One region of the Pseudomonas sp. PDNC002 genome, then DNA from elsewhere that is predicted to be linked to it. Evidence: riboswitches for the same ligand, from Rfam matches in the RefSeq annotation. Region 1 holds a riboswitch; the other holds the start of a gene.

What was found. A riboswitch is a leader RNA that binds a small molecule or an ion and turns the genes downstream of it on or off. The one in region 1 is predicted to bind manganese.
Region 2: another riboswitch for manganese. It lies ahead of JVX91_RS28200 (TMEM165/GDT1 family protein); the one in region 1 lies ahead of JVX91_RS00455 (sodium:calcium antiporter).

Annotation. Positions count from the first base shown of each region.
Region 1 is NZ_CP070356.1:88,294-103,937, reverse strand. It holds RNA gene ssrA (transfer-messenger RNA) at 1-85, opposite strand, end outside; partial or broken gene JVX91_RS00460 (type 1 glutamine amidotransferase domain-containing protein) at 159-837, opposite strand; gene JVX91_RS00455 (sodium:calcium antiporter) at 925-1,938, opposite strand; yybP-ykoY riboswitch at 1,996-2,163, opposite strand; gene JVX91_RS00450 (carboxyl transferase domain-containing protein) at 2,201-5,485, opposite strand; gene JVX91_RS00445 (hypothetical protein) at 5,650-5,916, opposite strand; gene JVX91_RS00440 (ATP-binding protein) at 6,008-7,405, opposite strand; gene JVX91_RS00435 (response regulator) at 7,402-8,079, opposite strand; gene JVX91_RS00430 (FAD-binding and (Fe-S)-binding domain-containing protein) at 8,261-11,083, opposite strand; gene lldD (FMN-dependent L-lactate dehydrogenase LldD) at 11,208-12,353, opposite strand; gene JVX91_RS00420 (lactate permease LctP family transporter) at 12,567-14,243, opposite strand; gene JVX91_RS00415 (FCD domain-containing protein) at 14,584-15,360, shown strand; gene smpB (SsrA-binding protein SmpB) at 15,400-15,644, opposite strand, start outside.
Region 2 is NZ_CP070356.1:6,228,192-6,243,835, forward strand. It holds gene JVX91_RS28185 (DUF1835 domain-containing protein) at 1-244, shown strand, start outside; gene JVX91_RS28190 (class I SAM-dependent methyltransferase) at 297-1,298, shown strand; gene JVX91_RS28195 (amino acid permease) at 1,419-2,876, shown strand; yybP-ykoY riboswitch at 2,921-3,127, shown strand; gene JVX91_RS28200 (TMEM165/GDT1 family protein) at 3,133-3,714, shown strand; gene JVX91_RS28205 (ketosteroid isomerase-related protein) at 3,815-4,258, shown strand; gene JVX91_RS28210 (NAD-dependent epimerase/dehydratase family protein) at 4,655-5,638, opposite strand; gene JVX91_RS28215 (M48 family metallopeptidase) at 5,716-6,534, opposite strand; gene JVX91_RS28220 (methyl-accepting chemotaxis protein) at 6,894-9,026, shown strand; gene JVX91_RS28225 (SOS response-associated peptidase) at 9,256-9,867, opposite strand; gene JVX91_RS28230 (DUF2007 domain-containing protein) at 9,887-10,153, opposite strand; gene JVX91_RS28235 (CPXCG motif-containing cysteine-rich protein) at 10,153-10,335, opposite strand; gene JVX91_RS28240 (1-acyl-sn-glycerol-3-phosphate acyltransferase) at 10,466-11,626, shown strand; gene JVX91_RS28245 (hypothetical protein) at 11,664-11,948, opposite strand; gene JVX91_RS28250 (hypothetical protein) at 12,212-12,418, shown strand; gene JVX91_RS28255 (YajG family lipoprotein) at 12,482-13,069, opposite strand; gene mqo (malate dehydrogenase (quinone)) at 13,877-15,370, shown strand; gene JVX91_RS28265 (glyoxalase/bleomycin resistance/extradiol dioxygenase family protein) at 15,426-15,644, opposite strand, start outside.

The DNA of each region.
Region 1 (15,644 bases):
GTTGTGGCAGCTGATTTACGAGAACTGTCACCTACTCGGCATGCCCCTAGAGTTTTGTTACCGGCGTCGAATCCTAATCGGCCCCAAAACCTTTCAAGGTCGGGACTGATTCTACGGGAAAGCCGCCCCGATAGCCACCGGGGCGGTGTAAAGGCTTGTCAGGCCAGGAATTTCAGCACGGCTTCGGCCACGGCCTCGGACGATGCCGGGTTCTGCCCGGTGATCAGGCCGCGGTCGACTTCGACGTGGCTCTGCCAGTCCGGGCCTTTGCTGTAGCGGGCGCCGTTGGCCTTGAGCATGTCCTGGACGAGGAAGGGCACCACGTCGGTGAGGCCGACGGCTTCCTCTTCGCTGTTGGAGAAGCCCGTGACGTGCCGGCCCTGCACCAGCGGTTTGCCGTCCAGTCCGTGCGGATGACGAAACACGGCCGGCGCGTGGCAGACGGCGGAGACGGGCTTGCCGCTGGAATGGAAGGACTCGATCAGCGCGACGGAGGTGCGGTCTTCGGCCAGGTCCCAGAGCGGGCCATGGCCGCCAGGGTAGAAGACGGCGTCGAAATCCTCGGCCTTCACCTCGCTGAGCTTCACGGTATTGGCCAATGCGGCCTGGGCCTCGCTGTCCTGGCGGAAGCGATGGGTGGCGGGCGTCTGCGCATCGTCCTCGTCGCTCTTGGGATCGAGCGGCGGCTGGCCACCCTTGGGTGAGGCCAGGGTCAGGGTGGCGCCGGCATCCTTGAACACGTAGTAGGGCGCGGCGAACTCCTCGAGCCAGAATCCGGTTTTTTTTGCCGGTGCTACCGAGCTGGTCGTGGGAGGTCAGGACTACCAGGATTTTCATGCTCACTCCTTCGGCGTATCGCTAGTCGTGCGGCTACCGCCGAAACGGCAGCCCGAACTGGTCAGTGTAGGCAATACGGCGCCAGCGTCAGCGTGACAGGGTGATACCCAGATAGGCGGCGTACAGCGCGCCGTTGAGCAGCAGCACCCAGATGGGCAGGCCGCCGCCCCGTTGGGCGTTGATCCGCAGCCAGAGCGCCGCGCCGAGGGTGATCAGCACGCCGGTGAGCACTTCTATACGCGGCTGCCAGGGCGTGAGCAGGATGCCGATGGCGGGCAGCAGCGTGCCCTGGAACACCATGGCGCCGCTGATGTTGCCGAAGGCCAGGGTGTCCTTGCCGCGGCGCACCCAGAGGATGCTGTTGATCTTTTCCGGCAGCTCCGTGGCGATGGGGATGATCAGCAGCGACAGCAGCAGTGCGGAGATGCCCAGCAGGTTCGAGAGGCCTTCCACGCCGTGGATGAAGCCCTTGGCGCCCAGCACCAGCAGGCCCAGGCCCAGCAGCAACTGCAGTAGGATGGTGGCGAGGTTGGTCGGCAGGCCGATGCGCGAGAGGTACATGTGGTGGTCGGCCTCGGTGCCGTGGCCATCGTCCACCAGGCTCCGGGAGGCGCGCAGGGTCAGGGTGATGTAGGCGATGTAGGTCAGCACCAGCAGCACGCTGAGGACGATGCGAACAGAGCGCAATTCAGCGGGCACGAACATCGCGAGGGTGGCGAAGCTGAAGGCGATCAGGAAGAAGTTCAGGTCGCGCTTCAGTCCCGTGCGCTCGGGGCGGACTCGTCCGAACAGGCCGCGGGCGCGCCAGGCAAAGCAGGCCATCAGGCAGGTGGACAGGGTGGAGAGCATCAACGGCGCGCCGAGGATGGCGCCGACGCCGACTTCCTCGTTGAGGCTGATGTTGCTGGTGCCGGCGAACAGGGCCAGCAGCGGGATCAGGGTCTCCGGCAGCGCGGTGCCGACGGCGGCGAACAGCGAGCCGGTGACGCCTTCGGAAATCCCCAAGCGTTCGCCGAAGTGTTCCAGCGCATTGGTGAAGAGTTCGGCGGCGATCAGGATCACCAACAGCATGCCGAGCAGTTCGAGGATGAAGGTCAGCATGCGCGCGGCTCCAGACAGGTGGAGCGAAGAATGGGGTGGTGCATCACGGTGAAGCTCCCGGCCGGTGTAGTACCCATGACCACGCATCTCCCCGGCCGTTGCGGAGATCACGTGGTCAAAGGTCTTGCCAGGCTAGTCTGCTGACGACGCCATGGCCTGCGGGCCAAGTGTGTTGACGTCGTCCCCGCTCGTCCGAGCGGTCGGCTACTCCCCAATGACGCCGCGCATTCTAGCGGATCGGCGACGTAGCTCAACCCATGCCTTACCAGGTATCGATCAGCGGACGTTTTTTCCCTTGGCGCGGAGCCGGTCGCGGAGTCGACGCCAGGCCGCGCAGCAGCCAGCGCCGGGTATCGGCCGGGTCGATGACGTCGTCGATTTCCAGGTAGCTCGCCATGTTCAGACCCTTGCCATTGCGGTAGGCGGCGGCGACCAGTTTGTCGAACAGCGCCTGGCGCTCCTGCGCATCCTCCACGGCGGCCAGTTCCTTCGCGTAGCCGAGGCGGATTGCGCCTTCCAGGCCCATGGCGCCGAATTCGCCGCTGGGCCAGGCGACGGTGAACAGCGCCGCGTGGAAGCTGCCCGCTGCCATCGCTTGCGCGCCCAGGCCGTAACCCTTGCGCAGCACGACGGTGAAGAACGGGACGGTGAGGCTGGCGGCGGTGACGAACATGCGCGAGACATGGCGCACGGTGCCGGTCTTTTCCGCTTCCGGGCCGACCATGAAGCCAGGGGTGTCGCACAGCGAGATGATCGGCAGGTCGAAGGCGTCGCACAGCTGCATGAAGCGCGCGGCCTTGTCGCCGGCCTCGGCATCGATGGCGCCGCCCAGGTGCATGGGGTTGTTGGCGATCAGGCCGAAGGGTTTGCCTTCGATACGCACCAGCGCGGTGACCATGCCGGCGGCGAAGCCGCGGCGCAGTTCCAGTACCGAGTCGCTGTCCGCCAGTTGCTCGATGACCTGGCGGATGTCGTACACGCGCAGGCGATTCTCCGGCACCGCGTGGCGCAGCAGGCGCTGGTCGGCGCATTGCCAGTCGGCGGTGTCGCCCTGGAAGTAGGCGAGGTACTGGCGGGCGATGCGGGTGGCTTCGGCTTCGTCTTGCACCAGCACGTCGATCACGCCGTTGGCGCTCTGTACGTCGCTGGGGCCGACCTCCTCGGGGGCGAACTTGCCCAGGCCGCCGCCTTCGATCATCGCCGGGCCGGCCATGCCCAGGCTGGTATCGCGGGTGGCGATGATCACGTCGCAGCAGCCGAGCAGCGCGGCGTTGCCGGCGAAGCAGCGGCCGGAGACCACTCCCACCAGCGGCACCAGGCCGGAGAGCCGCGCCAGGCCGACGAAGCTCATGTTGTCCAGGCCGGCCACGCCGACGAAATCGGTATCGCCCGGCCGTCCGCCGCCACCTTCGGCGTAGAGCACCAGCGGGATTCGCCATTGCTCGGCGAGGTGCAGCATGCGGTCGGTTTTCTTGTGGTTCATCACGCCCTGGGTGCCGGCGAACACCGTGTAGTCGTAGGCCAGGACCAGGCAGCGTGCTTTCTCGTCGCCGAACTGCGCGGCGTTGATACTGCCCAGGCCGCTGACCAGGCCGTCGGCCGGGCTGCTGGCGATCAGTTCCTCGACGCTGCGACGACGACGCTGCGCCGCGATGGCCAGCGCGCCGTATTCGATGAAGCTACCGTCATCCAGCAGGTCGGCGAGGTTCTCACGGGTGGTGCGCTTGCCGATCTTGTGGCGCTTGGCGACGGCGCCCGGACGGCGCTCGTCGAGGCCAATGGCGTGGCGTTCGAGGACTTCGGCGAGGTCGGCGCGGATGGCGTCCAGGTCGATGGCGGCCTCGCTCTGGCTGTCCTGCGCCTGGATGTCCGCCGGTTCGACGAACAGCAGCGCGTCGCCTTCGCCGAGGCTGTCGCCGGGGGTAGCGGCCAGGCTGTGGACGATGCCGCTGGCGCTGGCTTTCACCTCGAATTCCATCTTCATGGCCTCAACCACCGCGATGGTCTGGCCCTGGGCGACGGCATTTCCCGTCGCGACATTCAAGCTGACCAGTACGCCCGCGCTGGGCGTTGCCAGCGGGACGCAGCCGGCGGGCGCTTCGCTGATGCGCTGGGCTTGTGGCCCGGCGCCGGCATGGCTGAAGAAACGGTGCGGGTGCGCGTGGTCCTGAGCGCCCAACAGCGCCGGCAGGTGCTCTTCGATGTAGCGCGTGGTGACCTGGTTGTCCGCCACCGCCGGCTGGCGCAGCAGGTTGAGCAACAGCGGGATATTGCTTGCAACGCCTTCCAGACGGAACTCGCAGAGGGCGCGGTAGGCGCGCTGTACCAGCTGTGGATAACCGCCCGTGCCGTGGACGATCAGCTTCGCCAGCAGCGAGTCGTAGCCGGCGCTGTTGCGGTAGCCGGCGTAGCCGTAGCCGTCCACGCGCAGGCCGGGGCCGCTGGGTGGTTCGTAGGCGCTGAGGGTGCCGCAGGCCAGGTGCGGCGTGCCGTCGCTGGCGAGGCTTTCCAGGTTGATCCGCAGTTGCAGGGCGTTGCCGCGCGGGGCGGGAATTTCGGCCTGGGTGAGGTTCAGGTCGGCCAGAGTGGCGCCAGCGGCGATGCGCAGTTGTGCCTGGACCAGATCAATGCCGGTCACCGCTTCGGTGACGGTGTGCTCCACCTGCAGGCGTGGGTTGGCCTCCATGAACACGAAGTCGCCACTGTCCTCGTCCAGCAGGAACTCGAAGGTGCCCAGGCCACGATAATTCACCGCTTCGGCCAGGCGCACGGCGGCGGCAAGGATGGCGCCGCGCAGACGCGGATGCAGGTTGGGGCTGGGGGCGATTTCCAGCAGCTTCTGGTTGCGCCGCTGCAGGGTGCAGTCGCGCTCCCAGAGATGGCTGACGACGCGGCCGTCGCCGATCACCTGCACTTCGATATGCCGGGCGCGCTGGATCAGGCGCTCGACGTAGAGGCGATCATCACCAAAAGCCGCGCGGGCTTCAGCCTGGCAGCGGGCGTAGGCGTCGGGGATTTCCTCGACGCTGCGCACCGCGCGCATGCCACGTCCGCCGCCACCGGCCAGAGCCTTGATCATCATGCCGGCGCCGACGGGCAGCTCGCGGAAGAAGCGCTCGGCATCCTCCTGCGAGGTGGCGCGGTTGCTGCCTGCGGCGAGCGCGACACCGTGCTCGCGGGCCAGGTCGCGGGCGCGGGCCTTGTCGCCGAACACATCGAGAATCTCGGCGGATGGGCCGACGAAGGTCAGCCCGGCGGCTTCGCAGCGGCGGGCGTATTCGGCGTTTTCGGAGAGGAAGCCATAGCCCGGATGCACCGCATCGCAGCCGTGGGCCAGGGCGATGTCGATGATCTGCTGCTGGTCGAGGTAGGCGCTGGCGCCACGTCCTTTCAGAGCCGCAGCCTGGTCGGCCTGGCGCGTATGCAGCGAGGCGGCATCGTCCTCGGCGAAGATCGCCAGGCTGTGGATGCCCAGCTCGGAGGCGGCGCGGGCGATGCGGATGGCGATCTCGCCACGGTTGGCGATGAGCAGGCGGGACACGGGCATGGCGATTCCGGTTGTGATTCTTGTGGTCGGCAATCGCTACATCTTAGGCGCGTGGAATGGCAGGGGAATCAAGTGGGCTGCGGCGAATGCCACAGGCTTCGCAAGCCTTATCGGGGCGGGTGTGTTGCGGCGACCGGCCAGGTGGCCGGCCACCGCGACGGGCATCAGCCGTTGGCTCCACCGTCGCCGCTGTTCTGCTTGAGCAGTTTCAGCGCCTTTTCGGTGTGGGCGATGCACTCCTTGGTGTTGCCGGCGGCTTGGGCCTTGGCGGCCTGTTCCTGCAGGCGCATGGCCTGTTCCTGGGCCTGGGTGTTGTTGGTGGTGGTTTTCACCGCGTCATCGAGCTTCTGGATGTTGTCGCTGCACAGATCGGCGGCAAAGGCCGGCGATGCCAGCAGAGCGGCGGTGATGAGTAGGGCGGCGCGTTTCATGGCAGTACTCCTGTCAAAAATGACCGGTTGTAGCGGACCGTACGAGCGGGCCGTACAGGGTGGACTGCCGTTTTTTTCGTTGCGTTCAGGTTTATTGGGCGACGTTGGTCGGGAGTTCGACGCAGACGCCCAGGCCTGCGCCATCCAGCCCTTCGTGCAGGCTGATGCGGCCTCGGTGGATTTCCACGATGCGTTTGACGATGGGCAGGCCCAGCCCGCTGCCGTTGCTGCTGGCGACGCTGGGGCTGCGATAGAAGCGGGTGAAGATCGCCGCGTGCTCGGCGGGTGCCACGCCGGGGCCGTTGTCGCGGACCCAGAGCAGAAGCTTTTCGGCGCTGCTTTCCAGACTCACGGCCACCCGCCCGCCCTCGGGGGTATAGCGCAGGGCGTTGCCGACCAGGTTGGTGAGCAACAGCCCCAGCCATGCCTCGACGCCGTGCAGGCTGGCGCCTTGGCTGTCGAGGGTCAATTCGATGTGCTTGTCGATGGCTTGCGGAGCCAGGTCGGCGATCGTGTCTTCGGCGAGCAATCCCAGGTCGACCGGCCGGAAGATCTCGTGCAGCTCTTCGGCGTCCAGGCGGGCCAGCAGGAGGATCTGCTCCATCAGTGCGCTGATGCGCTCGACACTGCGGCTGACCTGCGCCAGGCCATGGGCGTGGGCCGCCGGATCGGAGGAGCGCAACGCCACCTGGGCATGGGTGCGCAGGCTGGCCAGCGGTGTGCGGATTTCATGGGCGGCGTCGCTGGTCAGCCGGCGTTCTGCCTCCATCGCGGAATTCAGGCGTTCGAGCAGCAGATTCAATTCGCTGACCAGGCTGTGTACTTCCACCGGGGCGCGATTCAGCGCCAGCGGATGGAGGCTGTGGGCGGTACGCTGATGAACCTGGACGATCAGGCTGCGTAACGGCGCGAGGCCCTGGCGGACGCCGAACCACACCAGCACGGCGAAGAGTGGCAACGCCAGCAGCAGGGGAAACAACGCACTGAACAGCAACAGGCGCAGTGTCTTGGAACGGTAGTGGAGGTCTTCGTAGACCCAGATGCGAACCTGATCGGGGCCGGTGGAAGCGATCTGCAGCACGCGGTAACTGTGGTCATCCTGCTGCAGGTCGGAGAAACCCAGTGGTTGCTGGTCGAGCCCGGCGGGCGAGCTGGGGGTGGTCAGCAGGGGCTTGCCCATGTACCAGATGGAGTAGCCCAGCGTGGCCTCGCGGTGGATCAGCGGCAGTCCTTCGATAGCCTTGCGGCTGCGGGAGAGGATGTCGTCCGGTGCGGTGGGTTCGGGGTCGATGGAGTCAGCGATGTCGACCAGGCTCAGCGCGGCCTGGCCGAAGTCGATCATGTCCTGGTCATAGAGGTGGTTCACCTGCTGCCGGGTGAGGTGGTAGGTGAACAGCCCGGCCACCAGCCAGAGCAGTGACACGCCGCCGATCAGCGTCAGCAGCAGGCGACGGCTGATGGAGCCGGCGCGGCGGGGGGCTCCGTTCAAGACGAGCTGGCGCCTTCGAGGCGGTCGATGCCGTAGCCGATGCCGCGCACGGTGCGAATCAGGCTGTTGCCCAGCTTGCGCCGCAGGTGATGGATGTGGACTTCGATGGCATTGCTTTCCAGGTCGCCATCCCAGCCGTAGAGCGCTTCTACCAGGCGGGCGCGGGAAAGTACCTTGCCGCGCTGTTCCAGCAGCAATCTCAGCAGGGCGTATTCGCGTGGGGCCAGTTCCACTGGCGCGCCGGAGAGGCTGACCTGGTGGGTGGCCGGGTCCAGCACCAGTTCGCCGTGCTGCAACAGCGGCGCGGCGCGTCCGGTGTGCCGGCGCGTAAGGGCGCGTACGCGGGCGAGCAGTTCGTCGAGGTCGAAGGGTTTGGTCAGGTAGTCGTCGGCGCCGGCATCGAGGCCGGCCACGCGGTCGGCTACCTTGTCGCGGGCGGTGAGGATCAGCACCGGCGTCAGGTCGCCGCGCCGGCGCAGGCTGCGCAGCACTTCCAGGCCATCCTTGCGCGGCAGGCCGAGGTCGAGCACCAGCAGGTCGAACTCGTCGGTCTCCAGCGCCTGCTCGGCGGCCACGCCGTCATTCACCCAGTCCACGGTATCGCCTTCCAGGCCCAGGCCGGCGCGGATGCCATCGCCCAGTAGCTGGTCGTCTTCTGCCAACAGGATTCTCATCAGTGTCCCCCTCAGCCGGCTCTGTGCAGCAGGATAGCCGGCGTCACTCGTTTCGGGCAGAGGGTGGCGGCAGCGGATTAAGGTGCAGTTAACGAGTGAGATGCGTTGTAGGGCGAATAACCTGGAACAGGTTATCCGCCGTCGGAGATGGCGGCGGATAACGCTGGGAGCGTTATGCGCCCTACGGTTGGGTATCCGTTGGGCGAGCTCGGGTCACGCGGTCGACCAGATAGACCACGCCGCGATAGTCGATGCCGCCATGGGCGGACAGGCCTATCTCGCAGGTACGGCTGGTGGAGACGCCTTCCTCGCAGTATTGCACCGCATCCTTGAGCGTACGCAGTGAGTGGGCGTTGAGTTCCGGCGTGGTGAAGCCCTTGTCGCCGGCGAAGCCGCAGCAGTGGATGCCTTCGGGGATCACTACTTCGCGGGTGCAGCGCTTGACCAGATCGATCAGCGCCTGGCTTTCGCCCAGGTGCTGGGTGCTACAGGTGACGTGGATGGCCACCGACTTGTCCTGCGGCTGGAAGTCCAGGCGGTCGACCAGATGAGTGCGGATGAACTTCACCGGGTCGTAGATCTTCAACCGGTCGTCCGCCAGGTCCTGTACCAGGCGCAGGGTGCAGGGGCTGGTGTCGCAGTAGATTGGATCGAGCCCGCCACTACTGGCGCGCAGCAGTTCGGCGAGCAGTTCGTCGCGCTTGGCGTCGGCCTGGCTCTTGTAGCCCTTGGAGGCGAACGGCTGGCCGCAGCAGAGGTTGTCGGCGTTGTCCGGGAAAATCACTTGGTAGCCGGCTTTCTCCAGCAGTTGCCGGGTCTTGTCGATCAGCGGCACCTGCTCTTCGTCCGCCGCTGCCGGGCCCATGGCGCGGGACACACAGGCGGTCAGGTAGACCACGCGCGGGCGGCTGTCATCGAGTGTGCGCGGCGGTGCTGCGAGGTGCACCGGTTGCGGCATGGACGGCGTCCACTGCGGCACACGACCCTTGCTGGCTTGGCTGATGGAGGCGCTGAGTCTGGCGAGGCGAGGCGCACCGAGCAGCATGCGCGCACCGTTGGCCGCATGCAGCATGAACTTCGCGCCCTTCATGGCGGTTGAGAAGTGGCGTGCCAGCCAGGTGGCGGTGCCGGCGTGGTGGGCTTCTTCGCCGCGCAGCTTTTTGATCAGCTCGCCGGTGTTGATGTTCACCGGGCAGCGCTGGGCGCACAGGCCGGTGGCGGCGCAGGTGTCGATGCCCTGGTATTGGTAGTCGCGTTCCAGCTCGGTGGTGTCGATGCCGGCGCGGCGCTTGGCCTGGATGTCGCGCCACATGACGATGCGCTGGCGCGGGCTCAGGGTCAGCCCCTTGGACGGGCACACTGGCTCGCAGAAGCCGCATTCGATGCACTTGTCGACGATCTCGTCGGCGGCCGGCAGCGGCTTGAGGTTCTTCAGGTGCAGTTGCGGGTCGTCGGTCAGCACCACGCCGGGATTGAGAATGCCGGTGGGATCGAGCAGGCGCTTCAGCTGCCACATCAGCTGGTAGGCGTCCTGACCCCACTCCAGCTCGACGAAGGGCGCCATGTTGCGCCCGGTGCCGTGCTCGGCCTTGAGCGAGCCGCCGTACTCCACGGCGACCAGGTGCGCGACGTCGTCCATGAAGGCCGAGTAGCGGGCGATCTGCGCAGGCGTCTCAAAGCCCTGGGTGAAGACGAAGTGCAGGTTCCCTTCCAGCGCATGGCCGAACAGGATGGCTTCGTCATAGCCGTGCTTGTCGAACAGCGCGATCAGGCGGTTCACGCCCTCGGCCAGTTGTTCGACGGGGAAGGTGACGTCCTCGATGATCACCGTGGTGCCGGTCTCGCGCACCGCGCCGACGGCCGGGAAGGTGTCCTTGCGAATGCGCCAGAGCTGGTTGTAGACCACCGGGTCTTCGCTGAAGTCGACCTGCTTCTCCACCGGGTAATCGGCGATGGACGCGCTGATCTGGGCGAGCTGTTCGTGCAGCAGCGATTGGGTCGCCGCGCGGGATTCAATGAGCAGCGCGCAGGCGCCTTCGGAGAGACTCTTCACCCATACCGGCATGCCCTGCATGTTCTCCACCGAGCGCAGGCTGCGGCGGTCCAGCAGTTCCACGGCGGAGACCGGCTGCTGCTTGAGCACGGTCACGGCCTTGCAGCAGGTTTCCACGTCGGGGAAGACGATCAGCGCGCTGGCCTTGTGCGGATGGTCCGGCACGGTGTCGTAGGTCACCGCGCTGATAAAGCCCAGGGTGCCCTCGGAACCGACCATCAGGTGGGTGAGGATATCCAGCGGCTCGTCGTAATCAACGAGCGCATTCAATGACAGCCCGGTGGTGTTCTTCAGCCGATACTTGTGGCGGATTTTTGCGGCCAACTCGGTGTTGGCGCGGGTCTGCCGGCCGAGCTCGGCAAGCTGGTCGAGCAAGGCGCCGTGGCTTTCGCGGAAGGCGGCGATGCTCTCGGGCAACTCGCTGTCCAGCAAGGTGCCATCGGCCAGCAGCAGGCGCAGGCCGGCCAGGGTGTGATAGCTGTTCTGCGCGGTGCCGCAGCACATGCCGCTGGCATTGTTGGCGACGATGCCGCCGATCTTGCAGGCGTTGATCGAGGCTGGGTCCGGGCCGATCTTGCGGCCGAAGGGGGCGAGCCAGGCGTTGGCCTGGGCGCCGATGACGCCGGGCTGCAGACGGATCTGCGTACCGCCTTCGCGAATGTCGCGGCCGTTCCAGTTGTCGCCCAGCACCAGCAGTACCGAGTCGCTCACGGCCTGGCCGGAGAGGCTGGTGCCGGCCGCGCGGAAGGTCACCGCAACCTGGTGGGCGTGGGCGGACTTGAGCAGCGTGGCGACTTCGTCTTCGCTCTCGACGCGGATCACCAGTTTGGGGATCAGCCGGTAGAAGCTGGCGTCGGTGCCGAAGGCCAGGGTCGAGAGCGGGTCGTCGAAGCGGCGCTCGCGCGGAATCAGGTGTTCTACCGTGTCGAGGAAGGCGGCGGGGAGGCTCATGGCGGCTCCATTCATCATCGGTGAGCGTGGACCGCTGGACGGTCCATCTATGTTCTTCTGGTTCGAACGCGCCGAGGCACGTTCTTACTTTGTGGGAGCGAGCATGCTCGCTCCCACAGTAGGCTCAGGCGCCCAGTTCGCGTACCAGGGAATCCTTGGTGATCTCGCTGATGGACTTGGCGCCGGTGAGCACCATGGCCACGCGCATTTCCTTCTCGAACAGGTCCAGCAGGTTCTTCACGCCGGCTTCGCCGTGGGTGGCCAGGGCGTAGAGGAAGGCGCGGCCGATGAGCACCGTGTCGGCGCCCAGGGCGATCATCCGCACCACGTCCAGGCCATTGCGAATGCCGGAATCGGCAAGGATCTTCAGGTCGCCCTTCACCGCGTCGGCGATTGCCGGCAGCGCACGGGCGCTGGATAGCACGCCGTCGAGCTGGCGGCCACCGTGGTTGGAGACGACGATGCCGTCGGCGCCGAACTTCACCGCGTCCTTGGCATCTTCCGGGTCGAGGATGCCCTTGATGATCATCGGGCCGTCCCAGAACTCGCGGATCCACTCCAGGTCCTTCCAGGAGATGGACGGGTCGAAGTTGGCGCCCAGCCAGCCGATGTAGTCGGCCAGGCCGGTAGGGTTGCCGCGGTACTTGGAGATGTTGCCCAGGTCGTGGGGCTTGCCCAGCAGGCCGACGTCCAGCGCCCAGGCCGGATGGGTCATGGCCTGCCAGACGCGACGCAGCGGCGCGTTCGGGCCGCTCATGCCGGCGTGGGCGTCACGGTAGCGGGCGCCGGGCACCGGCATGTCCACGGTGAACACCAGGGTCTTCACGCCAGCGGCCTTGGCGCGCTCCAACGCGTTGCGCATGAAGCCGCGGTCCTTGAGCACATAGAGCTGGAACCACATGGGCCGGTCGATAGCCGGGGCGACTTCCTCTATGGGGCAGACCGACACCGTGGACATCGTGAAGGGAATGCCCTTCGCGGCGGCCGCGCGGGCTGCCTGTACTTCTCCACGCCGGGCGTACATGCCGGTCAGGCCGACCGGCGCCAGGGCGATGGGCATGCTCAGCGTCTCGTCGAACAGCTTCGTTTCCAGGCTCAGCTCGGACATGTTCTTCAACACCCGCTGGCGCAGGGCGATGTTGGCCAGGTCGTCGACGTTGTTGCGCAGCGTGCGTTCGGCGTAGGCGCCGCCGTCGGCGTAGTGGAAGAGGAACGGCGGCAGCTTGCGTTGGGCGGCGGCGCGGTAGTCGGTAGAGGCAGAGATGATCATGGGGCTCTTCCGTTTTGAGGAAAATATTTTGGATCGAGCGAGCTAGAGCGAGACAAGGCGGAAATGGCCGAGGGAGCGGAGCCTACAACTGTAGGTGAGCATGACTCGCTCCACTCGCCCCTTCGGGGCCGCACTGAAGTGCGTTAGCCGCAAGCGGCTTTCCGAGGCCATTTCCAACGCAGTATCGCCGACGCGCAGCCGATCAGAGCTCGGTCAGTGCACGAGCATGCCGGTGAAGATATAGGCCTGCGCGAGGGTGATCAGACCCACCATGGCGGCGAACATCAGGCTGTGCTTGAGGGTGAAGCGGAACAGGTCGGATTCCTTGCCGACCATGCCGGTGGCGGCGCACGCCACGGCGATGGACTGCGGCGAGATCATCTTGCCGGTCACGCCACCGCTGGTGTTGGCCGCTACAAGCAGAGTGTCGTTGACGCCGATCTGGTGCGCGGTAGTGGCCTGCAGCGAGCTGAACAGCGCGTTGGAGGACGTGTCCGAACCGGTCAGGAATACGCCCAGCCAGCCGAGGAATGGCGAGAAGAACGGGAACGCCGCGCCGGTGCCGGCCAGGACCAACGCCAGGGTGGTGGACATGCCCGAGTAGTTGGTGACGAAGGCGAAGGCCAGCACCATGCCGATCGAAAGAATCGGCCACTTCAGCTCAAGCAGGGTTTCCTTGAAGGTGGTCAGACCAGTTTTCGCGGTGATCCGCAGAACCAGCATCGAGATCACGGCGGAGAGGAAGATCGCGGTGCCGGTGGCGGAGATCGGGTCCAGCTTGAACACGGCGGCAATCGGCGTCGGGTTGGCGACGATGGGGGCGACCTTCACCACCAACTGGTCCAGATGCGGGATGGAGAAGTTGAACACCAGGCTATACAGCGCACCGCCCGGCGCGAACAGCGCTTTGAACGGCTTCAGGGTCCAGATGGTGACCAGCACGGTCAGCACCAGGAAGGGCGACCAGGCCTTGAGGATTTCACCGAAGCTGTAGGGAGTCGGCTCGGCGCCACGCGGACCGTTGCCGCCCAGGACGGCCGCGCCGCCAGCGTTGGCGACCACTTCACGCTCGCTGGCCGGCTGCCAGACCTTCAGGAACAGCGTCAGGGAAATCAGGCTGACCAGGGCGGAGGTGATGTCCGGCAGTTCCGGGCCAATGAAGTTGGAGGTGAAGTACTGGGTGATGGCGAAGCTGCCGCCGGCAACCAGTGCGGCCGGCCAGGTTTCCTTCACGCCCTTGAATCCGTCCATCATGAACACCAGCCAGAACGGCACGAGGATCGACAGGAAGGGCAACTGGCGGCCGGTCATGGCGCCGATCTTGAAGGCGTCGATGCCAGTGACCTGGCCGGCCACGATGATCGGGATGCCCAGGGCGCCGAAGGCTACCGGCGCGGTGTTGGCGATCAGGCACAAGCCGGCTGCGTACAGCGGGTTGAAGCCCAGGCCGACCAGCAGGGCAGCAGTAATGGCCACCGGCGCGCCGAATCCTGCAGCACCTTCGAGGAAGGCGCCGAACGAGAAGCCGATCAGCAGCACCTGCAGGCGCTGGTCGCCGGTGATCGACAGCACCGAGCTGCGGATCACTTCGAACTGGCCGCTCTTGACCGTGAGTTTGTAGAGGAACACCGCCGCGACGATGATCCAGGCGATCGGCCACAGGCCGTAGGCGAAGCCATAGCCGGCGGCGGCAATGGCCATGTCGGCGGGCATGCCGAAGGCGACGATGGCGATGATGACGGAGAGGGCGAGGGTGATGCTGCCGGCGACGTGACCCTTGAGGCGGAACACGGCGAGGGCGAGGAAGAAGAATACGATCGGGATGACGGCGACCAGCGCGGACAGGCCGAGGCTGCCGAGCGGGGTATAGATCTGCTGCCAGGTTTGCATCTGAATTGGCTCCCTAATTGTTTTTGGGTGGAGGGCCTTGTTGCCGGTCGGGCGAATCCGGGGCGCTTGTGGCGCTGGCAGTGGTCGACTGATCGCGGCTTTATGTTGTCGTGCAATCCAGCTTTCGGTAAATTGGTATGACCAATTTACAAAGCCGAGCGCTCAGGGTAAAAGCCCTGCTGGCGGCATGTCAATTTGCTGCCTTGCGACTTTTGTCGAGAGCGCTTCGAAAGGCGCAGTGGTCTTGTTGCGGAAGCCCGCGCTGGGTAGGCTGCCGCGCGCCGCGCAGATCGCGGCCTTGCGCGCGGCTCAGAATGAGAGAGCGAGGGAGTTCACGAAGATGAGTTTTGGTCAGGTCAAGCAACGCCGTTTGTCGGACGACATCGTCGAGCGGCTGGAGGCGATGATCCTCGAGGGCACTCTCAAGGCCGGCGAGCGTTTGCCCGCCGAGCGTGTGCTGGCCGAACAGTTCGGCGTGTCGCGGCCGTCACTGCGCGAGGCGATCCAGAAGCTCGGTGCCAAGGGGCTGCTGGTCAGCCGCCAGGGCGGTGGCAATTACGTCAGCGAGGGGCTGGGCTCGATGTTCAGCGATCCGCTGCTGCAATTGCTGGAAAGCAACCCCGAGGCGCAGCGCGACCTGCTGGAGTTCCGCCATACCCTGGAAGGTTCCTGCGCCTACTACGCGGCGCTGCGGGCGACCGAGGTGGATCACCAGCGTCTGAAGCAGGCGTTCGATGCCTTGCAGGACTGCTACCAGCGCCATGGCAAGGTCAGTCGGGCGGAGGAGGGTGCGGCGGATGCGGCCTTCCACCTGGCAATTGCCGAGGCCAGTCATAACGCCGTGCTGCTGCACACCATCCGCGGCCTGTTCGACCTGCTCAAGCGCAACGTGGTAACCAACATCGGCGGGATGTACGCGCAGCGTGACGAAACCCGCGAGCAACTGATGCGTCAGCACCGCGAGTTGTACGAGGCGATCGTTGGCGGGCATGCGGAAGCGGCGCGGGAGATTTCCCAGCGGCACATCGACTACGTGCAGGAAGTGCTGGCCGAGGTGCAGGCGAAAGAGTTGCGCCTGCAGCGCTCGCAGCGACGCCAGGGCGCCGTGGACGCCTGACCAGCAGCGCGCCCTCGGTGGAGGAGGGCGCGAGGGACGTCAGTCGTCCTTGCCGTGGCGAATGGCGCGCTGGATCTCCCGGTCGGAGTCGCGCTCCTTCTCGGTGCCGCGCTTGTCGTACTCTTTCTTGCCCTTGGCCAGTGCGATCTCGCACTTGATCAGGTGCTTTTTCCAGTACATCGACAGTGCGACACAGGCATAGCCTTTCTGCTGCACGGCACCGAACAGCTTGCCCAGCTCGCGCTTGTGCAGCAGCAGCTTGCGCGTGCGCACCGGATCGGCGA
Region 2 (15,644 bases), 250 kb from region 1:
CCTGTGGCTGGACGGCCAACTGAGTGCCACCGGTTACGCGCACATCGACCGCATCCTGCTGGACAGCGCCAGCGAGTCCTGGCGCCCGGTGCAGTCGCTGATCGGTCCAACCATGGCCTACGTCGACGGCCTGTTCGTCAGCGACCTGCTGGCCGCCTGGCGCCTGCGCGAACAAGTCGCGGCGGGCATGCTGGAACTGCGTGGCGACGACTTCTGGAAGAACGCCGAGGTGCGGCTCGCCTAGGCTCGGCCGCGGCAGCCCTGCTAAACTCGCGCCCTTTTTTCGAGGAGGCCGCATGTCCAACGCCCCCACCAGTGAAGTGCTGTTGCGCCAGATCGAGCGCTTCCAGGGCCGCGTCCTGCTCGCCGGCCTGCCCGCCGACGCCCTGCTCGGCGACCTGCCGCAGGCCCAGGGCTGGAGCTGGCACGCCGGAGACGTCAAACAGCTCGAAGCTCGATATGCCGGCCGCTGCCACTTCGGCGCCACGCCGCCCGCGGGCACGTTCGAAGCCGCCGTGCTGTTCCTGCCCAAGTCCCGCGAACTGACCGACTACCTGCTGGCCGCGCTGGCGAGTTGCGTGCCGGATGGCGAGCTGTACCTGGTCGGTGAGAAACGCGCCGGCGTCGAGCGCGCCAGCAAGCAGCTCGGCGAATTCGGCCGCGCCAGCAAGCTGGACAGCGCCCGCCATTGCCAGCTCTGGCATACACACATCGAAGGCGCCCCGGCCGCTCCCGACCTGCACGCGCTCGCGCAGCGCTATGAACTGCCGCTGGCCGACGGCCCGCTGCAGGTCATCACCCTGCCCGGCGTGTTCAGCCATGGCCGCCTGGATCGTGGCAGCGCCCTGCTACTCGAACACCTGGACAAGCTGCCGGCCGGCCATCTGCTGGACTTCGGCTGTGGCGCCGGCGTACTCGGAGCCACGCTCAAACGACGTTATCCACAGAGCCAGCTGACCCTGCTGGACGTCGACGCTTTCGCGGTCGAAAGCAGCCGCCTGACACTGGTCGCCAACGGACTGGAAGGTGAGGTGATCGCCGGTGACGGCATCGACGCCGCGCCGAACGATCTCAACGCCATCGTCAGCAACCCGCCCTTCCACCAGGGCGTGCACACCAGCTACGCCGCCACCGAACACCTGCTGCGCCAGTCGGCTCGCCATTTGGTGAGCGGCGGCGAACTGCGCCTGGTGGCCAACAGCTTCCTGAAATACCCGCCGCTGATCGAGCAGCACCTGGGCCCCTGCCGCACCCTGGCCGAGGCCGACGGCTTCCGTATCTACAGCGCCCGGCGCTGATCCCAGGCTCGCACTACACTCCACCGAGCCTGCCCGGATCGGCGCATCGCCGCTCGCCCTGAAATATCGAGGACACCCGTGAATCGCAGAATCAAAGATGACGTCGAACTGACATTCGCCATGGGGCCGAAGGAGAAACCGCATCATCTGAAGCGCTCCCTCAAGCCACGCCACCTGAACATGATCGCCATCGGCGGCTCCATCGGCACCGGGTTGTTCGTCGCCTCCGGCAGCACCATCGCCACCGCCGGCCCCGGCGGTGCGCTGCTGGCCTACGCGCTGATCGGGCTGATGGTGTTCTTCCTGATGACCAGCCTCGGCGAGCTGGCGGCCTATATTCCCGATTCCGGCTCGTTCTGCACTTATGGCAGCCGTTTCATAGACGATGGCTTCGGTTTCGCCATGGGCTGGAACTACTGGTACAACTGGGCGGTGACCATTGCCGCCGAGTTGGTGGCAGCGCAACTGGTGATGAAATTCTGGTTCCCGGAAGTCTCGGGCATGTACTGGAGTGCCGGCTTCCTCGGCATCATGTTCATGCTCAACTTCTTCTCGGTGAAGGGCTTCGGCGAGAGCGAATTCTGGTTCGCGCTGATCAAGGTGGTGGCCGTGGTGATCTTCATCGGCATCGGCCTGGCCAGCATCATCGGCATCATGCACGGCATCGACAGCCCCGGCTTCAGCAACTTCACCACCGGTGACGCGCCCTTCGTCGGCGGCCTGCAGGCGATGATCGGGGTGGCGATGATCGCCGGCTTCTCGTTCCAGGGCACCGAGCTGATCGGCGTCGCCGCGGGCGAATCGGAGAACCCGCAGAAGTCCATTCCCATCGCCATCCGCCAGGTGTTCTGGCGAATCCTGATGTTCTACATCCTGTCGATCTTCGTCATCGGCATGCTGATCCCCTACACCGATCCGAACCTGCTCAAGACCGACAGCAGCGACATCAGCACCTCGCCCTTCACCCTGCTGTTCGAGCGCGCGGGCCTCGCCGCCGCGGCCGGCGTGATGAACGCGGTGATCCTCTCGGCGATCCTCTCGGCCGGTAACTCCGGCATGTACGCCTCGACCCGGATGCTCTACACCATGGCCACCCAGGGCAAGGCGCCACGCCTGTTCAGCCAGGTGTCCGAGAGCGGCGTACCGCGCTACGCCCTGTACGCCACCACGCTGATCGGCGCGCTGTGCTTCCTCACCAGCTTCATCGGCGACAAGACCGTCTACACCTGGCTGCTCAACGCCTCGGGGATGTGCGGCTTCATCGTCTGGCTGGGCATCGCCGTGTCGCACTACCGCTTCCGCAAGGGCTTCGTCCTGCAGGGCGGCAACCTCAACGACCTGCCCTACCGCGCCAAGTGGTTCCCCTTTGGCCCGCTGTTCGCCTTCACCCTCTGCCTGATCATCACCCTGGGGCAGAACTACCAGGCCTTCGTCGGCGAACACGTGGACTGGGCCGGGCTGATCGCCACCTACATCACCATCCCGCTGTTCCTCGCGATCTGGCTGGGCTACCGCTTCAAGAACAAGACCCGCTTCATCCGCTACGAGGAGATGGACATTCGCCCCACCCGCGAATGATCCGACGCGCAGGCTTGCCCAAGTCCTACGACTTGGGCAGAATGCGCCCCGTCCTAGGGGAGTAGTCTCCCGCGAGCTCCCAGCTCGCCCGGTACGCGTCAACACACTTGGTCCGCAGACCATGGCGCGTACGATCCAGGCCTGCAGCGTTCAGGCCCGGGTTTGACAAGACCTATGACACGAGCAACCTGACCCGGGGCGGGCAGGTGGCGCGTGTCATGGTGATTAGTCGACCCGCCCCCTTTAGGAACGCCTGATGGAATCCCTCTTCGTCCCAACCCTGATCGTTGCCCTCGCGGAAATCGGCGACAAGACGCAACTGCTCGCGCTCGTCCTCGCCGCGCGTTTCCGCAAACCCTGGCCGATCATCGCCGGGATCATCGCCGCCACCCTGGCCAACCACTTCGCCGCCGGTGCCGTCGGCAGCTGGGTCGCCTCGTTCTTCTCCGAAGCCACGCTGAGCTGGGTGCTGGCCGTGTCCTTCCTGGCCGTTGCTGGCTGGACGCTGATTCCGGACAAGCTGGATGACGACGAAGAAGGTTCGCTGAAGAAGTTCGGCCCCTTCCTCACCACCCTGATCGCCTTCTTCCTCGCCGAGATGGGTGACAAGACCCAGGTCGCCACAGTCATGCTGGCCGCCCAGTACCCGCACTTCTGGCTGGTGGTCATCGGCACCACGCTGGGCATGCTGATTGCCAACGTGCCGGTGGTGCTGGCGGGCAACTTCGCTGCCGAGCGCCTGCCGCTCAACTTGATCCGTCGCCTGGCCGCCGCCGCCTTCGCCATCCTCGGCCTGGCCGCCGTGTGGCACGCGCTGAAACTGGGCGGCGTGCTCTGACCGACTGCTTTTCGCTGGGAGGCTGGCGCGCCGGCCAATGCCTGTGTATCGCCATCGATACACAGTGGCGCTTCCGCCTCCCACGACCAAGGAAGTCGTCATGCCGGAAAAGGACCTGAAGAAGATCGCCCGCCATCACATCGACCTCGCCTGGAACAAGGGACACCTGGCGTTGGTCGAGCAACTGCACAGCCCGGACTTCATCTACAAGAGCGCCTTCACCGCCCAGCCGCTGGACAACGCCGGCTACCGGGCGCTGGTGGAGGAGATTCGCAGTGGCATGGAGGACCTGGAAGTGGCCGTGGAGGAGTGCATCCGCGAGGGCAACAAGGTCTTCACCTGGAGCACCCTGATGGGCTGCATCGTTCGCCCGGTGCTGGGCTATCCGGCCAGCGACCGTATTGTCAGCATCTCGGCCATGGGCTTCTGGATATTCAACAGCCAGGACCAGTTGCAGGAATTGTGCACGCTGTTCGACATGGAAAGCTTCCGCGCGCAGATGGGATTGCCCAACCGGCCGTTTGCCGAGAAGGCACTGCCCTGACCCAGAAAAAGCCCGGCATCCGCCGGGCTTTTTTCCAGCCGCCATTTGTAGGAGCGGACCTTGTCCGCGAAGTCCGGCCACCAAGCCGATCCCGTCAGTGGCGCCGCAACCAAACCGACCAACCGGACAAAGTCGAGTATCGAGGGGTCGCCGGAAGCAGACGGCGTAATCGGACGGATTTCGCGGACAAGGTCCGCTCCTACTAGATGCTTCTGTGCTTGGGTCGGCCCTCTCCCACAGGGAGAGGGGACCGTTTGGTGCAGGATGAAACCTTTGCGTCAGTCGGCTCGGACTGCCCTCTCCCTGAGGGAGAGGGCTGGGGTGAGGGGGATGAACTGGTATGGATTTCCCAGAAGAAGACAGTTGCCCCTACGAGGACAAGCCCACGCGATACGGCTACAGGTAATCGTTGGCGTGGAACCAGGAAATGGCCCGCTCCAGTGTGTCCTCCAGCGGCACATGGGATTCGAAGCCCAACTCCTCGCGCGCCTTGCGCCCGTCGAGGAACTGCCCGCCGGCCATGACCTCGATGGCGGTGTCGTCCAGCAGCGGCATCTTGCCGGTCAGGCGGTAGCGCCAGCGGCCCAGGGTCGCCAGCGCGCGGGCACGGTGCAGCGGCATGGGCGTTGGCGCTGGCTTGCCCAGCAGCCGCGCGATGGTGGCGGTCAGTTCGCCCATCTCGATGTTGTGTCCGGTGAGCAGGTAGCGCTCCCCTACCCGGCCGCCCTCCAGTGCCTTGAGCAGTCCGCGCCCGGCCTCGGAAGCATCGATGACGTTCCGCCGGCCCGGCACGTAATGCAGCATCTCATCGCGGCCGATGGCGGTGATCAGGCGCCCGGTGGTCGGGCCGATGTCCAGCTCGCCCAGCACCATGCCGGGAATCCCGATGACCACCGGCAGGCCACCACGGGCCTGCTCGCGGGCCTGTTCGTCCAGCGCCCATTTGCACATCACGTAGGCGCTCTTGCCGGTGGGCAGGCCCTCGTAGAACAGCCCTTCGTGCCCCGGCAGCCCCTGCGGATGCGAAGGCATGGCGAACGCCGAGCCAACGTAAAGGATCCGCGGCACCTTCGCCTGCAGGCAGGCGGCGTAGAAATGATTGGTCAGGTCCAGTGCGCTGGCGACTTCCTCCTGCCAGCGGCGCGGCCGCACCGGGTAGTAACCGGCGCTGAAGATCACCCCGTCCAGCCCGCTCAGCGCGCGGGCCATGCCCTGGTGATCGAAGAGTTCGGCTACCCGGCACTCAGGCTCCAGGTAGGCGAGGCGCTGGATCTGCGACGAGGGTCGATGGATCAGCACCAACTGGTGGCCCGCCGCCTTGATCGCACGGGCGGCATGATGGCCCAGGAGCCCGGTGGCTCCGAGTACTGCGATTTTCACGGTTGCTCCCTGTTCATTGGGTCGGGCGGCGCAACCTTACGCCGCCCCTGGCCGATCAAGAGGATCACGAACCGAAATCAGCGGGTCTTGGATTGCTCGTACAGTGGCATGACCTTCGGGATGGCGGCCTGCAGGTTGGCCATCCGCGTGCTGTCCGCCGGGTGGGTGCTGAGGATTTCCGGCGGCGCATCGCCTCCGGCCTGTCCCATCTTCTGCCACAGCGTCAGCGCAGCGTTGGGGTTATAGCCGGCGCGTGCGGCCAATTCCAGACCGATCAGGTCGGCTTCGTTCTCGTTCTGCCGGCTGTTGGGCAGCGTCAGGCTGTATTCCACCACCTGATGCGCCAGGTCGACGCTGGTCTGGCCGAGGCCGAGCAACTGGCCGCCCAGGCCCAGGCCGACCTGTTCGGCATAGGCGCGGGACATAGCCTCGCGGCCGTGCTCGCGCAGGGCGTGGGCAATCTCGTGACCCATCACCGCGGCAAGTTCGTCGTCGGTCAGTTTCAGCTTATCGATCAGGCCGGTGTAGACGATGATCTTGCCGCCGGGGCCGCAGTTGGCGTTGAGCTCGTCGCTCTTGATGACGTTGACTTCCCACTTCCAGGACGGCGCATCCGGGCGGAAGGCGCCGGTCTGCGGAATCAGCCGGTCAGCGATGGCCTTCACGCGCTTGGCGTCGGCACTGGTGGCGTCCAGCTTGCCGGCCTGGGACGCTTCACTGAGGGTCTGCTGGTAGGACTGCGCGTACATTTGGTCGACCTGCGCGCTGGACAGCATGCTGAACATGGTCTGCTTGCGCTCGACGCCAACGACACCGCCACTGGTGGTGTTCACTTGCTGGCAAGCGGTCAGCAGCAGGGCTGCGGCGAGGCCTGCTACACGAAAAACGCTGGGCATGATGCTCTCCTGAAACAATGCAATCTCCCAAGGACAGCGCGCATGGTAGGCCCACCCCCGGTGCCCGGCAACCACCGCGAAAACCGCCGATGCAGCAGGGACTTACGAAACGCACCAGCCGTGCCGAAGGCGCCGCGGCGAACGCTTGCGCAGCGGCGGTTGCCGGTCGTCGCCGAGCCTTCGGGGTCGCCATGATTTCATAAAGCCATCACATGCTAGTCCGCCGAGCCAGTGCCGACAATCCTGCGACAAGCGGCAAACAGGCGCGTTACAACCCTTTACAACGGACGCCTAAGGAAATCCATGGGGCCTGCCGATACAGAGAGACACGCAGGCTCTGGCAGATTCCGGGTACCCGTATGAAATTCAAGTCGATCCAGTTTTCCGTGGTCGCGCTGGCGGGTGCCAGCGTTCTGGCGGTGGTCGCCGCGCTGGTGCTGTACGCACTGTTCGCCGGCTCGCGGACGCAGGCACTGGTGCAGGAGCGCACCCAGGCGCTGCTCGAACAGGTGATCAATGAGCGCCTTGTCGCCCTGGCGCGCGGGCAGGTCAGCCAGATCCAGCGCGAGCTGGAATACCCGCTCACCGTTGCCCGCGACCTGGCCAACACCAACGCCCTGATGGATGAGACCGATGCCAACGGCCAGCCGCTGCTGGGCATCGGCCGCGCCGGCATGTCCAACCTGCTGCGCCAGACCGTCGAGCTCAATCCCAAGTTGCTCGACGCCTTCGCCGGCTGGGAACCCAACGCCTTCGCCGGCAACGACAGCCAGTACGCCGGACTGCCGGGCTACGACGCCAGCGGCCGCTTCATGCCCTGGTGGTATCGCAAGGATGGCAGCCTCACCGTGGAAGCCATGGGTGACACCCTGGAAAGCCAGAAGATGCAGCCCACCGGCGTACGCGAGGGCGAGTATTACCTGTGCCCGAAAGAGAAGCACAAACCCTGCATCATCGATCCGGCGCCCTACGAGATGGGCGGCAAGATGGTGCTGATGTCCTCGTTCAACGCGCCGATCATGGTCAAGGGCCAGTTCAAGGGCACCGTTGGCGTGGACCTGTCGCTGGACTTCATCCAGGACCTGCTCAAGACCGCCGACAGCCAGCTGTACGACGGGGCTGGCGAGATGGCGCTGATCTCCACCAACGGCCGCCTGGTCGCCTACACCAAGGACCCGGCCAAGCTGGGCGAATCCGCCAGCAGCGTGCTGGACGCCAACGAAGTGGCCAACCTGGGCAAGCTCACCCTCGACCAGCCGCTGACCTCGGTGGACAAGGAGCACGGCCACATCGAACTGTTCCTGCCCTTCACCATCGCCGACTCCGGCGCGCGCTGGACCCTGATGCTGCAATTGCCGCAGGAAGCCGTGCTGGGTGACCTGAACCAGCTGCAGAGCGACCTGAAATCCCAGCGCGACAGCGACACCCTGGGCATGACCCTGGTCGGCCTGCTGATCGCCGCCATTGGCCTCGCCGTGATCTGGCTGGTCGGCCACGGCATCGCCCGCCCGCTGCGCCAACTGGTCGGCATGCTCGACGACATCGCCCAGGGCGAAGGCGACCTGACCCGCCGCCTGACCAGCGACCGCGCCGACGAACTGGGCTCCATCGCCAAAGGCTTCAATACCTTCCTGGTCAAGCTGCAGGGCATGATCGGCCAGGTGGTGACCTCGGTGCAGCACGTCAGCGACTCTTCCGAGCACACCGCCGATATCGCCATCCGCACCAACCAGGGCGTGCAGAAGCAACTGGCGGAGATCGAGCTGGTGGCCACCGCCGTCCACGAGATGACCGCCACTGCCCAGGACGTCGCGCGCAACGCCACCCACGCGGCGGAAGCGGCCAACCACGCCGACCAGGCCGCGCACCACGGCAAGCGCATCGTCGAGAGCAGCTCGACGGCGATCCAGGCGCTGGCCAGCGAGATCGGCCGCGCGGTGGGCGTGGTGCAGTCGCTGGCCCGCGACAGCGAGAACATCAACGCGATCCTGGTGGCCATCCGCGGCATCGCCGAGCAGACCAACCTGCTGGCGCTCAACGCCGCCATCGAGGCCGCCCGCGCTGGCGAACAGGGCCGCGGCTTCGCGGTGGTCGCCGACGAAGTGCGCAACCTGGCGCAGAAGACCCAGCAGGCCACCGAGGAAATCCAGTCGATGATCCAGCAGCTGCAGAGCGGCACCCGCGAAGTGGTGCAGGTGATGCAGCAGAGCCAGGACAAGACCGAGGACAGCGTGCGCCACGCCGGCGAAGCGGCCCAGGCGCTGGAGTCGATCACCCAGGCGGTATCGGTGATCAACGACATGAACACCCAGATCGCCAGCGCCGCCGAGGAACAGAGCGCGGTGGCCGAGGACATCAACCGCAACGTCAGCAACATCGGCATGGTCGCCAACCAGGTGGCCGGCGGCGCGGACGAAGCCTCCCAGGCCAGCGCCGAGCTGACCAAGCTGGCCGAGCAGCAGCGCAGGCTGGTGAATCAGTTCAAGGTGTGAGGCATAGCGGCAGGGTGCGCTCGCTCCCTGCCGCTGCAAGAGCGAGCTTGCTCGTGAACCGTGCCCCGCTGCGAAGCTTTCCCCCTCACCCCAGCCCTCTCCCTCAGGGAGAGGGGGCCGTTCGTGCCGGCTGACATAAAGGTTTCATCCTGCACCTGACAGTCCCCTCTCCCTCAGGATCGGGGCGCGTAGCCAGGGTTAGGGTGAGGGCAACCCCAGGCACGAACCTTCAGGCCGGCGTCAAACACTCCGGCCCGTTGCAGGTAGGGTCATTGACGAAGTTCGCCAACGCCTGCATGCGCAACTTCGCCTGCGGCAGTTGCAGCAGCTCCATCAGACGCGCCGTGTCGGTCTCGCTCGACAGCCATTGCGCCTGCTCGGCCACGTCGAGGATCAGCGGACGACGCATTCCGCCCGCCTCCTGGGTCAGCATCGCCACACTGTAGTAAGTGTGGCCTTCCACCGGATAAGCCTCCCAGAGCCCCGCAAAGCAGATCAATCCGCCACCGGACACCCAGTGCGGCCGCTTGCGCAGCCCGCGCCATTCGTAGAAGCCGTTGGCCGGCAACAGGCAGCGGCGCAGGGCGAACGCATCGCGGAACATCGGCTGCTCGGCCACGGTCTCGGTGCGCGCATGGGCCGGCGTGCGTGACAGGTCTTTCAACCAGGACGGTGTCAGCCCCCAGCGAGCCAGTTCGGCGTGGCGCGCGCCGTTCTCCTCGCGCAGCATCAGCACGCGGGCGCCGGGGGCGAGATTCCACTGCGGTTGCAGGTCGGACGGGAAGCCGGCGTTATCGGCAAGCTCGCGATTCCAGCGAAACAGGGCGTAGCGGCTGGTCATCGGGACCCTTGAAAACGAATCAGCAAAGCAGGACGCCTGGGCCGCCTTCATGGTCGTCGACGGGCCCGGGCAGGGGTTGTGCGGCATTGTACGCGGCGATCAGCTCCCGCGCGCGTTCGGCATGATCGTCCTCGACCCACAGGTGCAACAGTCCCAGCCCCGGCAGCTCGCCGATGCCGCCCACCAGGTGGCGTCCGCCCAGGTGCGACGAAATGCCCTCGTTGATCAGCATGCCACCCAGCAATTCGGCTTCGATCAGGTCGGCGGGAGAATAGATTCGCTGCATCAGTCGTCCTCGCGCTGGACTTCCAGGGTCCACTCCACACCGTCGGTATGGAGCTGGAACAGGATTGGCCGGCAACAGACCGGACAGTCTTCATAGTAGCTCTGGTCGCCGCCGGAGAGATCGAGCACAGCCTCGGCCGGCTCGCCACAATACGGGCAGGAATAATCCTGACTTTCGAGCATCGCTGGTTCCCCCGTGACTTCCGTTTATAATCGCGCGGTCTTTTTGGGTGCCCGTTCGGCCAATCGGCCAGCGGCATACCCTTCCGGGCCCTCTACTTCGCGGCCCGGCCTCCACAAATACATAGAGAGCATGATGGGCGAGTTCGAAGCCATCCGACCGTACAACGACGCCGAAGTCCCGGCCGTCCTGCAACGCCTGCTGAGCGATGACGCCTTTCTCGGCGCGCTGGCGCGTTACCGTTTCCCGCGTCTGTCCGGTCCGTTCGGCTGGCTGCTCAGACCTCTTATAGCCCATCGGCTGGCCCGCGAAGTCACCGGCATCCGCAGCGTCGTCGCGCTGCAGGACAAGTTCGAGCCCTACGTCGACCGCACCATCGAGCACGCCACCGACGGTGTCACCTACTCCGGTGTCGAGCGCCTGAAGTCCGGCCGCGCCTACCTGTTCATCGCCAACCACCGCGACATCGTGATGGACCCGGCTTTCTGCAACTACGCGATCTACCACGCCAAGCTGCCGACCCCGCGCATCGCCATCGGCGACAACCTGCTGCAGAAGCCCTTCGTCAGCGACCTGATGCGCCTGAACAAGAGCTTCATCGTGCACCGCTCCATCAGCGGCCGGCGCGAGAAGCTGGCGGCGTACCAGAACCTCTCGGCCTACATCAATCACTCGATCTGCCAAGACGTCCAGTCGATCTGGATCGCCCAGGCCGAGGGCCGCGCCAAGGACGGTGACGACCGCACCGATTCGGCGATCCTCAAGATGTTCCACATGAGCCGCAAGGACGAGCCGTTCGCCGAGGTGGTCCGCCAGCTGCATCTGATCCCGGTGTCGATCAGCTACGAGTACGACCCCTGCGATGCCGCCAAGGCTCGCGAGCTGTTCACCCGCGCCACCACCGGCGAGTACAGGAAAACGCCGGGTGAGGACGACCGCAGCATCGTGCAGGGCATCACCGGCTACAAGGGCCGCGTGCACATCAACTTCGGTGAGGAGATCACCGGGGAATTCGCCGACGCCAAGCAGCTCGCCGCCGAGCTGGACCGGCAGATCCTCGGCAACTACCGGCTGTTCCCGGTGCATTACCTCGCCTACGAGGCGTCCGAGCTGCGTGATGCGGCCTTGCAGGTGCCCAGCGCCGACAGCCTGTTCAAGGGCGAGGAACTGCAGCGCGCGCGCACCGAATGGGAGCGTCGCCTCGCGGAGTGCCCCGCCGAGCAGCGCGGCCACCTGATCCTGCAGTACGCCAACCCGGTGTTGAATCAGTACCGGCTGAAACAGCAGGCATGAAAAAAGGCGCCCTCGGGCGCCTTTTTCGTTTCATCCATTACTGGCCGAGCTGCGTGCTGTACCAGCTCACCGTCAGCGCCAACATCATGCAGGCGAAGCCGAAACGGTAGAAGAAGCGGTTCATCCGTGCGGTCGGCTCGACGCTGTCCAGCGGGATCGGTTCCACCTCGCTTTCGGCAGCCAGGCGCGCCAGTGCCAGACGTTCGCGGCGACGAGTCGCCAGCAGCAGCCAGCCTCCGGCCAGGGCAAAGAACAGGGCCAGGTCGTTCACGATACGACCGGGATGGGCCTGGAACAGGTTCCAGAACGCCTGCAGCGACATCACAACCTCCGCTTCAGAACTGCACGCCATCGACTTCGAAGCAAAGCGGGGTCAGTCTGGACGAACGGGCATCGCCCGTCATGGATGAGAAACAATGAACGCGCATTTTATCCGCTGGCCCCGCTTCGCAGCCAGCGCGTAACGCTTATTTACGACGAGCGTAAAAGTTATCGAGAAATGGTCTAAGACCTCTCCCGCGCCCTGGCACGTTGTTGGCTTTAACGAATTCTGCCAATCGAAGTTTTCCGCCAAGGAGATTCGCCATGCTCGAAATCGTCCCCCACGAAAGCGCGTACCTGATCGAACACCTGGAAGAAATCGAAGCCGTCGTCACCGAACTCTCGTTCAACGTCCAGGATGACCACTGGCTGGTCTACACCCAGGCTTGCGGCCACGAACACCTGGATCTCCCGGAAACCGACGAGCGTTTGCGCTCGGTCGAGGTCGACCCCTATCACCAGGCTGCCTGATCGACCGATCAGCCACCCAAGAAAAAGCCCGGCTCAGGCCGGGCTTTTTCATGTCCGCATCGATCAGCGCTGGTTCAGCGTCTGGCCGATGGTCGGGTCCTTGAACACGCGAGTCAGCGCGTCGCTGAGCACATCGCTCACCAGCTTGGTGTTGGTCGCCTGGTTGGGCGCCATGCCGAAGCGCTGGTTGGTCGAGGCGCCGTAACGGCCGCTGTAGCGGCGCGTGCCGCTCTGCACGTCGGCGCGGAAGGTGGCGCCGATGTCGGCCTCGGTGACGTACATGCCTTCCTTGGGCGACTGGTACTTCAGCTCGGCCAGGGTCAGGGTCAGTTGCGGCGCGTTGTAGGCGTTGGCCGACGGCGTGAAGCCCAGCAGGCGCACGGCGGTCTCGGCCTGCAACTGCAGCTTGGGAATCACGTCTTCGCTGCGCACGGTCAACTGGCTGGTTTCCGAGTAGAGGCCGCCACGGGTGCCCAGCGCGGTGCTCGGGCGACCGTCGACGACTTTCACCACCACCGGCTGGCCCTGGCCAACCGCGGCGACCGGCCCCTTGAATTCCGGGGTCGGGTTGAGTTGTTGCGGGCTGAGGGCGCAGCCGGTCAAGGTCAGGCTGGCGGCAGCGATAAAGCCGAGCAACAGGCGAGGCAGCATGCTCATCTCTCCATGGGGTAAGCGATGGCCGGCAGTATACCGGCGGTCGGCGCGGTCAGATAGCGCTTGGCCATTGGACGCGGAACCCGTTCTCAGGGTTCCGCGTCCAGCGCGTCATTAGGCCGCCTTGACCCGCTTCGGGGCGAGACGCACCGGGTCGAGGCACAAATCGTAAATCAAGGGGTATGCCCTAGGAAAAAAGTCTAAGGTGCAGGGCTTTTTTTTCGATTCGCCGTTATAATCGCCCCCCGATTATAAGGACGCCTCCTGGTCGGGCCCCGCACGATGCCGACACACCGTGTCTCGCCTCTGCCACCCCTCAAAGAGAGTCGCCACTCGCCTCGGTCACTGGCCGTCGCGCTTTGTACGTTCGTTGCGCAGAACTTGGCAAGGATGCAGCCGCCCCCTCCGCACGGAGACCGGACCGGCCCGCGACGACGATCCCCTTTGAGCTTCACGCCTCCAAAAGAGCGTGATCGAAGGTTTTTCACTACTTCAGGAGAGTGTGGCGAGCAATGAAGAGTTTTGCGTCGGTAGCAGCACCATTAACGTCTGACCCCGCAGCACTGAATCGCTTTTTCGGCACCGGAAGCCGCGCATAAGCGCCGCCCCCGGATGCACTTGCGGATGCACTCGTCCGCCGTGGACTGCCGAGAAGGTGCGCAACTCCCCTCCTCCAATCCCGGCCCGTGGCATTCGCGAAAGGTCCTGAGCGACCTGAGAAGAATTCGGACATGCGGCTTATTGCGCAGTGAGCGCTAAGCCCTTGTCACAACTGGCTGCTGATAGTTTTCTGGAGACGCGTTAATGGCGCAGAACGAAATCGAATCGATGGACGTGCTGCTGGTAGGCGCCGGCATCATGAGCGCAACCCTGGCTGTCCTGCTGAAGGAAGTCGACCCGGGCGTCAAGCTCGAGATCGTCGAACTGCAGGAATCCGGGGCCATCGAAAGTTCCAACCCGTGGAACAACGCCGGTACCGGCCACGCTGGCCTCTGCGAGCTGAACTACACCCCGCAGGCCGCCGACGGCTCGATCGACATCAAGAAAGCGGTGAACATCAACGCCCAGTTCGAGGTGTCCAAGCAGTTCTGGGCCTACCTGACCGGGAAGGACGCCTTCGGCGCGCCGCGCAACTTCATCAATCCCGTTCCGCACATGAGCTTCGTTCGCGGCAAGGACATTCCTTTCCTGAAGAAGCGTCATGAGCTGCTCAGCCAGCACCATGCCTTCACCTCGATGGAATACACCGAGGATCGCGGCAAGATCGCCGAGTGGGCACCGCTGACCATTCCCGGCCGCCCGGCCGACGAGCAGGTCGCCATGACCCGCGTGGAAAGCGGCACCGACGTCAACTTCGGCGCCCTCACCAACCAGCTGCTGGGCTACCTCTCCAGCCGCGAAGGCAGCGACGTCCGCTACTTCCAGAAGGTCGTGGGCCTCGAGCGCAGCGGCGACGGCTGGCTGGTGGACATCAAGAACACCCAGACCGGCGACTCCCGCAAGGTCAAGGCGAAGTTCGTCTTCCTCGGCGCCGGCGGCGGCGCGCTGCCGCTGCTGCAGATGTCCGGCATCCCGGAAAGCAAAGGCTTCGGCGGCTTCCCGGTGAGCGGCCAGTGGCTGCGTTGCGACAACCCGGAAGTGGTCAAGCATCACCAGGCCAAGGTCTACAGCCAGGCCGAAGTGGGCGCCCCGCCGATGTCCGTGCCGCACCTGGACACCCGCGTGGTCGAAGGCAAGACTTCCCTGCTGTTCGGCCCGTACGCCGGCTTCTCCACCAAGTTCCTGCGTCACGGCTCGTTCCTCGACCTGCCGCTCTCGGTGCGCACCAGCAACCTGCTGCCGATGCTCGCCGTGGCCCGCGACAACATGGACCTCACCCGCTACCTGGTGAAGGAAGTCATGCAGTCCATGGATCAGCGTATCGAAGCCCTGCGCAAGTTCTACCCGGAACTGAACCCGGCCGACTGGCGCCTCGAAACCGCCGGCCAGCGTGTGCAGATCATCAAGAAGGATCCGAAGAAAGGCGGCATCCTGCAGTTCGGTACCGAACTGGTGGCAGCCCAGGATGGCAGCATCGCCGCCCTGCTCGGCGCCTCGCCAGGTGCCTCGGTGACCGTGTCGATCATGCTGGGCCTGCTGGAGCGCTGCTTCCCCGAGCGCTACAAGTCGGCCGAGTGGACCGCGAAGCTCAAGGAGATCTTCCCGGCCCGCGAGAAGCAGCTGGAAATCGACGCCGCGGTTTACCGCGAAGTCAACCAGATGACCGCCGACCGCCTGCAGATCGTCGCCGCGTCCTGAGCCCCGCGCTCATGAAAAAGCCCGCCTTCTGGCGGGCTTTTTCGTTTCTGGCATTTCAGTGGCAGCTGACCATCCAGCCGACGCCAAAGCGATCGGTGAGCATGCCGAAGCGCTGCGCCCAGAAGGTCTTCTCCAGCGGCATCTCCACCCGCCCCTCTTCCGCCAGGGCGGCGAACGCCTGCTCCGCCGCCACCACGCTGCGCAGCGTCAGGTGCAGGGAGAAACCATTGAAAGCGGCGTTGTGCTCGCCCCGCTCGTCGGACAGCAAGACTTC